Regions from separate parts of the Pseudomonas sp. B21-028 genome, predicted to be linked through region 1. Evidence: predicted binding sites of a transcription regulator. Region 1 holds the regulator's gene; the other holds the start of a gene.
The links. The regulator sigma-54, encoded in region 1, starts transcription at its own class of promoters, with help from an activator protein. The targets are predictions, from matches to a motif close to ANTGGCATNNANNTTGCTNT.

Region 2: a site for sigma-54 is predicted at 1,783-1,802, ahead of LOY35_RS08100 (flagellar hook-length control protein FliK). Genes of this name have one in related genera too.

The regions. Positions count from the first base shown of each region.
Region 1 is NZ_CP087184.1:999,976-1,004,157, forward strand. It holds gene rapZ (RNase adapter RapZ) at 1-378, opposite strand, end outside; gene ptsN (PTS IIA-like nitrogen regulatory protein PtsN) at 381-845, opposite strand; gene hpf (ribosome hibernation-promoting factor, HPF/YfiA family) at 858-1,166, opposite strand; gene LOY35_RS04300 (RNA polymerase factor sigma-54) at 1,244-2,740, opposite strand; gene lptB (LPS export ABC transporter ATP-binding protein) at 2,960-3,685, opposite strand; gene lptA (lipopolysaccharide transport periplasmic protein LptA) at 3,685-4,182, opposite strand, start outside.
Region 2 is NZ_CP087184.1:1,779,092-1,783,273, forward strand. It holds gene LOY35_RS08090 (SpoIIE family protein phosphatase) at 1-1,372, shown strand, start outside; gene LOY35_RS08095 (Hpt domain-containing protein) at 1,404-1,748, shown strand; gene LOY35_RS08100 (flagellar hook-length control protein FliK) at 1,851-3,212, shown strand; gene fliL (flagellar basal body-associated protein FliL) at 3,414-3,917, shown strand; gene fliM (flagellar motor switch protein FliM) at 3,927-4,182, shown strand, end outside.

The DNA of each region.
Region 1 (4,182 bases):
CTGGCTTTCGTCTTCGATGGCTTCGGCCAGCGAGCGGTTGGCATTGCTCAGCGGGTGGCGCCGCCGGGTTTCGGAGAAGCGCTTGAGCAGCGTTTCGTCATCGGCATCCAGGTACAGCACATCGCACTGGATATGCCGGTTGCGTACTTCCTCGAGCAGTTCGGGGAAACGCGACAGGTGGCTCGGCAGGTTGCGTGCGTCGATGGAGACCGCTACCAGCGGTTGCGCCAGCTCGGTGTGGATCAACGCCCGTTCGGCCAACTCCGGCAGCAGGCCGGCCGGCAGGTTGTCGATGCAATAATAGCCGCTGTCCTCAAGCACATTGAGCGCCGTGCTTTTACCGGAGCCGGAGCGACCGCTGACGATGATCAGGCGCATGATTAATGACCGTTCTGCTCGTCCAGGACGACCTGATACAAGGCTTGGTTACTCGGTGCGCTGCGCAGTTTTTCGCGCACTTCCTTGCGGTCCAGCATGCTGGCGATCTGGCGCAGCAGCTCAAGATGCGCATCGGTCGCCGCTTCCGGAACCAGCAGTACGAACAGCAGGTCGACCGGTGCGCCGTCGATGGCGTCGAAATCTATGGCGGCTTCAAGGTGCAACAGCGCGCTGATGGGCGTGGTGCATCCCTTGAGGCGACAGTGGGGAATGGCGATGCCGTTGCCAAAACCGGTGGAACCGAGTTTTTCACGGGCAACCAGGGCCTCGAAGACGTCCTGCATTTCCAGATCCGGCACTTCGCGGTGGATCAGGTTGGCGATTTGTTCGAGGGCTTTCTTTTTACTGCCGCCCGGCGCGTTCACCATGGAACGGCCGGGGGTCAGGATGGTTTCTAGTCGGATCATGGATTGGGGGGGTTAACGACCGGTAGCGCCCTGGAGGAGGCTCTGGGTCTTTTCCTTATGCTTTTTGAGTTGGCGATCCAGCTTGTCGGTCAGCAGGTCAATCGCGGCATACATGTCTGTGTGCTCCGCGTTGGCAACCACCTCTCCGCCGGGAATATGCAGCGTGGCTTCGATTTTCTGCAGCAGCTTCTCGACGTTCATCGTGACCTGCACGTTGGTGATCTTGTCGAAATGCCTTTCCAATCGGTCGAGTTTTTCGCCGATGTAGGTACGCAGGGGTTCGGTCACTTCCAGTTGGTGTCCACTGATGTTGACTTGCATACAGCTTCTCCTTCGTTGCCAGTGCATAAAGCGGCAGGCAGAAATGCCTGCCACTGGAACGCTGTGGCGTGGCCTTGTTACATCAACCGCTTGCGTTCGCTCGAAGGCGCGATCCCGAGGGATTCACGATACTTGGCGACGGTACGGCGGGCCACCTGAATGCCTTGTGCCTCCAGTAAACCAGCGATCTTGCTGTCACTCAACGGCTTTTTCTGATTTTCCGCGGCCACCAGTTTCTTGATGATCGCGCGGATGGCCGTGGAAGAGCATTCGCCGCCTTCGGAGGTGCTGACGTGGCTGGAGAAAAAATATTTCAATTCGTAGATACCCCGTGGGGTATGCATGAATTTCTGTGTGGTCACCCGGGAGATTGTCGATTCGTGCATGCCCACTGCCTCGGCAATGTCATGCAGGACCAACGGTTTCATCGCTTCGTCGCCGTAGTCCAGGAAACCGCGTTGATGTTCGACGATCTGGGTGGCAACTTTCATCAGGGTTTCGTTGCGACTCTGCAGGCTCTTGATGAACCAGCGCGCTTCCTGCAACTGGTTGCGCATGAAAGTGTTGTCGGCGCTGGTGTCGGCGCGTCTTACAAAGCCCGCGTATTGGGCGTTGACCCGTAGCTTGGGTACCGATTCCTGGTTCAACTCCACCAGCCAGCGATCGTTGTGCTTGCGCACGATCACGTCGGGAACCACGTACTCGGGCTCGGTGGCCTCGATCTGTGAGCCTGGGCGTGGGTTGAGGCTCTGGACCAGTTCGATCACCTGGCGCAGCTCATCTTCCTTGAGCTTCATGCGGCGCATCAGCTGGCTGTAGTCGCGGCCGCCCAGCAGATCGATATAGTCGGTGACCAGTCGCTTGGCTTCGGCCAGCCACGGCGTCTTGGCGGGCAGTTGGCGTAGCTGCAGCAGCAGGCACTCACCCAGGTTGCGGGCGCCGATGCCGGCCGGTTCGAACTGCTGGATACGGTGCAGGACGGCTTCGATCTCGTCCAGCTCGATGTCCAGCTCCGGATCGAAGGCTTCGAGGATTTCCTCGAGGGTTTCGTCCAGGTAGCCCTGGTTGTTGATGCAGTCGATCAGGGTCACGGCGATCAGGCGATCGGTGTCGGACATCGGTGCCAGGTTCAACTGCCACAGCAGGTGGCTTTGCAGGCTTTCACCGGCGGAGGTGCGGGTGGTGAAGTCCCACTCGTCATCGTCGCTGCTCGGCAGGCTGCTGGCGCTGGTCTGGTAGACGTCTTCCCAGGCCGTGTCCACGGGCAGGTCATTGGGGATGCGTTCGGCCCACTCGCCATCCTCGAGGTTATCCACCGTCGGGGCGGCTTCCTCCTGGTAGGACGGTTCCTGGATCTCGGTATTGGGTTTCTGCTCGACGTTGTCGGCCAGCGGATCGGTGTTGTCGAAGTCGTCGCCTTCTTCCTGGCGTTCGAGCATCGGATTGGATTCCAGGGCCTCCTGGATTTCCTGTTGCAGGTCCAGGGTCGACAATTGGAGCAGGCGGATGGCCTGTTGCAGCTGCGGTGTCATCGTCAGCTGCTGGCCCATTCTCAAGACTAGCGATGGTTTCATGGCAGGGGCTTAACACCTTATTCGCCGGCGCACATGCGCCATCCACTACAAGGGCGCCGGAGCGCCAAACCTTAAGCAAATTATATGCCTGAAACTGAAGTGTTTGCCTAGGGGAAGTTCTCAATTAGTTTCCCCATGATAGGGGATTCACTGAGAACATCCCGAGGCGCTGCGCGGTTAAACCAGCGGCGCCGGGACAATTTGCCAGACACTTCGCGCTTACAGGCGGAACTCATGGCCCAGATACACTTCCTTGACCAGTTCGTTGGCCAGGATGGTGGCGGAGTCACCTTCGGCGATCAATTGGCCGTCATTGACGATGTAGGCGGTTTCGCAGATGTCCAGCGTCTCGCGCACGTTGTGGTCGGTGATCAGCACGCCGATCCCCTTGGCCTTGAGATGGTGGATGATCTGCTTGATGTCGCCCACCGAAATCGGGTCCACGCCGGCGAACGGTTCGTCGAGCAGGATGAATTTCGGTGCGGTAGCCAGGGCGCGGGCAATTTCCACCCGGCGCCGTTCGCCACCGGACAGGCTCATACCCAGGTTGTCGCGGATGTGGCTGATGTGGAACTCCTGCAACAGGCTTTCCAGCTCCTGGCGACGACCGGCCTTGTCGAGTTCCTTGCGGGTTTCGAGAATCGCCATGATGTTGTCGGCGACCGACAGTTTGCGGAAGATCGACGCTTCTTGTGGCAAATAGCCGATGCCGGCCTTTGCCCGACCGTGCATCGGCTGGTGGCTGACGTCCAGGTCGTCGATCAGGATGCGGCCCTGATCGGCCTGGACCAGGCCGACGATCATGTAGAAACAGGTGGTCTTGCCCGCGCCGTTGGGGCCGAGCAGGCCAACGATCTGCCCGCTGTCGATGGACAGGCTGACATCGCGCACGACCTGACGGCTTTTGTAGCTCTTGGCCAGGTGCTGAGCTTTCAGAGTTGCCATTACTGGGGCCTTTGCTCGGTTTTCTTTTTCGGCTGGATGACCATGTCGATCCGTGGACGCTGCTCGGTCACCTTGTTGCCGGTGGCGCGGCCGGCGCTGGCGAGTTTCTTGTTCGTGTCGTAGACGATTTTCTCGCCCTGGGTGACGTTGTTGTCCTTGTCGATGACCTTGGCGCGATCGATCAGCACGACGCGGTCCTGGGACGCGTGATACTGGATGGTCACGCCGTAGCCCTGCACGGGCTTGGTGTCGCCGGCCGTTTGCAACTGCTCGAAATAGGCCAGGTTGCCCACCGAGGTCACCACGTCGATATCGCCGGACTGGGTGCGGGTGATGGTCACGGTATTGCCGGTGACCTTCATCGAGCCCTGGGTGATGATCACGTCGCCCCTATAGGTGGCGATACCGTTCTTGTCGTCCAGTTGGGCGTCGTCGGCCTGGATGCGGATAGGCTGGTCGCGGTCGTTGGGAAGAGACCAGGCGCTCGCGCTTCCCAG
Region 2 (4,182 bases), 780 kb from region 1:
CAACCAGGTGATCCTGGCCGCCAAGATCAAGGCCATGGATCGTTTGCGCCGGTTGCAGGCCACGGTCGTGGAGCAGCGTGACCAGATTGCCCGGCACCACGATTACCTGCTCAACGAGCAGCGGGTCGCCAAGGCCGTATTCGACAAGATTGCCCATTCCGGCTGTCTGAGCGCGCCGAATATCCGCTACCTGCAATCGCCCTACGCCCTGTTCAACGGCGACTTGTTGCTGGCTGCGTTCAATCCGGCCGGCGACATGCACATCCTGCTGGGGGATTTCACCGGGCACGGCCTGCCGGCGGCGGTCGGGGCGATGCCGCTGGCGGAAGTGTTCTACGGGATGACCGCCAAAGGCTATGGCCTGGCGCAGATCCTGCGGGAAATGAACGCCAAGCTCAAACGCATCCTGCCGGTGGACATGTTCTGTTGCGCGACGCTGCTTTGCCTGGGCTTCCAGCGCTGCACGGTGGAAATCTGGAATGGCGGCATGCCCGATGGGTACCTGCATGACAGTCTCACTGGCGTGCGCACGCCATTGCCGGCGCGGCACTTGCCATTGGGCGTGCTCACGCCTCAACTGTTCGATGATCGTACCGAAGTGCATCCCATGGCGCTGGGTGACCGGGTCTTCCTGCTGTCCGACGGCGTGATCGATACCAGCGATGACGATGACCAGTTGTTCGGTGTGGAGCGGTTGCAGCAGGTATTTGCCGCCAACCGTGAGCCCGATTGTCTTTTTGAAGATATCCAGCAGGCCCTGCGGGACTTTCGTGGCGAGGCCCGCGACGATTTCAGCATGGTCGAAGTGCGGATGGTCGCGCCGACGCAACTCAATCCGCCACCACCGGTCTATTCCGATAGCGGCCAGTCCAGTCCGCTGGACTGGTCGGTGAGTTTCGAGTTTCGGGCCCAGACCCTCAAGCGCTTCAACCCGATGCCGTACTTGCTGCAATTGCTGCTTGAGGTGCATGGGCTCAGGGCTCAAAGTGGCGCGCTCTACAGCGTTCTATCGGAGCTCTACTCCAATGCCTTGGAGCATGGAGTGCTGGGGCTCGATTCGAGCATCAAGCGTGATGCCTCCGGCTTTGCGCGCTATTACATGGAGCGCAGCAGCCGACTGGATGAACTGGCCGCCGGTCACATCCGGGTACACTTGCATGTCACGCCCCACGGCGACGGTGGTCGCCTAGTGATCGAGGTTGAAGACAGCGGTGAGGGCTTCGATGTTGCCCGTGTGCTGGCCCAGCCGCTGAGCAGTGATCGGTTGTCGGGACGTGGTGTCAGCCTGGTGCGTCAGTTGAGCCACCAGGCCTGTTGGTCAGACGATGGTCGTAGTGTCCGCGCGGAGTTTTTCTGGGAGGCTCTGGCATAATCCGCGCCACTCTTGATCAGGGAGCGAACAAGTGAACGAGATTCATCTGGACCGCGACGTGCTCAGCACGTTGAAGGAAGTCATGGAGGAAGGGTATCTGGAGCTGCTGGATACGTTTCTCAACGACTCCGAGGCACGCTTGCGCGTGCTGCATGAAGCCCGCGACGCCGAAAAGCTGAGCGCCACCGCCCACAGTTTCAAGGGCAGCAGCAGCAACATGGGCGCCATCCGCCTGGCCGAACTGTGTGGTGAGCTGGAGCAGCGTGCCAAACAGCCCTCCCTGGGCGGCATCGAGAAGCTGGTCAGCGAAATCGACAGCGAATTCGCCCATGTCCGAAATCTCTGCCAGGAAGAGCGCGAAGGCTTTCACTGCTGAGTGATGACCTGTCAGGCGTCGCCACTGTCCGGACGTTGGCCCGCCCCTTGCATTGTCCAGTTCCGACTGTACCTATGATTTCAGTGCAGCGGAGACCTTTTTATGCCCGTTACGCCCAATACACTGCTTCAGGCCGCTGCGCAGGCCAAGCCGCAGGCCGCCGTCAATCCGCCGGCAGCGGCGCCGGACCTCGGCAATAGAGCCTCCAGCTTCGCCCAGGTCTTCGCCCAGCAAGCCCCCGTCAAATCCTCGTCGGCCCCTGAGCCTGCGATGAAGCCGGTGCGCGACAAGACCCCCGACAGCAGCGTCAAAAAGAACGCCAGCGATGAAACGGCTGCCGCCCCGGAGCCGGCCGTTGCCGATAGCGGCAAACCCTTGCCCGCCGACAAGCCGGTCAAGGCCGATGACACGGCAGACAATGACACCGATGCCGACAGCGAGACCGAGACCCCGGTAGCGGACGCGGCCCCTGCCGATACTGTCGTCGACCCGATGTTGCCGCCGGACGTGGCTGCGCCTGTGGTCCAGGCCGACGTGGTGCCTACGCCTGTGGTGGATGCCTCGACTGTGCCGCAGGTGGCGGCTGCGGTGGCGACTCCGGTCGTGCCGCTGGCCCCGGCCGCGCCGCCAGAGGACCCGAAGTTCGACCCCGAGGCCGACCCGCTCGACGCCTTGCCGGCATTGCGACTGGCAATGGAGCAGGGGGGTCACGTTTCCGCTACCAGCCAATCCAAGACCGCCGCCCCGGCTCCTCTCGACGGTGAGCCGACGTCAGCCCAGACCTTTGCCGCCGGCATGGCAAGCATGCTGACTGTGCAAGCTGACCAGAACAGTACCGGTCCTGGCAGCCAGGGCGGGGAAAAGGCATTCAGCGGGCTGATCGGCGAGGGCCTCAAGGATCTGGGCTCGGCTTCCAGTGACACCCGCGTGGATGATTTCGCCAACCGTCTGGCGGCCCTGACCCAGGCGGCTACGCCCAAGACCGCCAATGCGGTGCCGGTCAACCAGCCCATCGCCATGAATCAGAGTGGCTGGACCGAAGAAGTGGTCAACCGGGTGATGTATCTGTCGAGCGCCAATCTCAAGGCTGCCGACATCCAGCTGCAGCCCGCCGAGCTCGGTCGCCTGGACATCCGGGTAAACATGGTGCCGGATCAACAGACCCAGGTGACCTTCATGAGTGCCCACTCCGGCGTTCGCGAAGCCCTCGAAGGCCAGTTGCATCGCCTGCGGGACAGTTTCGCCCAGCAGGGCATGGGCCAGGTCGATGTCAACGTGTCCGATCAGTCCCGTGGTTCGCAGAACCCGGATCAGCAGGCGCAGCAGCAAGCCCAGGCCGGACGCACGTCATCCTCCGGCGGGCGGGTGGGTTCGGCAGATGAACCCCTGCCGGCCAGCGTCGCTGAGGTGGCGGCCGCTACCACCAGCGTCATCGGCACCAGCGCGGTCGATTACTACGCCTGATCGGCGAGGTAACCCCTTGTGGGAGCGAGCCTGCTCGCGATATCGGTAGACCAGTCACCCATAAAGTGTCTGAGCCACCGCTATCGCGAGCAGGCTCGCTCCCACAGGTGTTTTCGGGTGTTGCAAATTGCTTCTGGCATAACACTTGCTCCTGCCTTGCCATGCAACCGTAAACCCCCCGATTAGTGACGGATTATTGGCATGGCGAAGAGCGAAGCAGCAGCTGTAAAAGACCCCGCAACCAAAGGCAAACTCAAGATGATCATCCTGATCGTGGTGGGTTTGCTCCTGGCGATCGGTGTGTCCGTGGGGGCAACCTGGTATGTCATGCACAGTGCTCAGAGCAAGCCGGCGGCAGTGGTCGAGGCCGCGCCGGTGGGCAAGCAGCCAGCGATTTTCGAGCCCATGGCACCTGCCTTCGTCGCCAACTACACCCAGAATGGCCGTCAACGCTACATGCAGGTCAGCATCACCTTGCTGGGGCGCAACCAGGCTGATCTGGAAGCGCTGCGGGTGCACATGCCGCTGATCCGCAACAATCTGGTGATGCTGTTCTCCGGACAGAATTTCGACACCCTCGCCACCCCCGTCGGCCAGGAAATGCTCCGTCAGAAAGCCACGGCCAGCGTGCAGGAAGTGGCTCAGAAAGAGCTCGGCAAAGTGGTGATCGAACAGTTGCTCTTCACTAACTTCGTATTGCAGTAGGAACCCGCCATGGCCGTGCAGGACCTGTTGTCCCAGGACGAAATCGACGCGCTGTTGCACGGCGTCGATGACGGCCTGGTGCAGACCGAAAACGCTGCTGAACCGGGCAGCGTCAAAAGCTACGACCTGACCAGCCAGGATCGCATCGTTCGCGGACGCATGCCGACCCTGGAAATGATCAACGAACGTTTCGCCCGCTACACCCGCATCAGCATGTTCAACATGCTGCGTCGCTCCGCCGATGTAGCGGTCGGTGGCGTGCAGG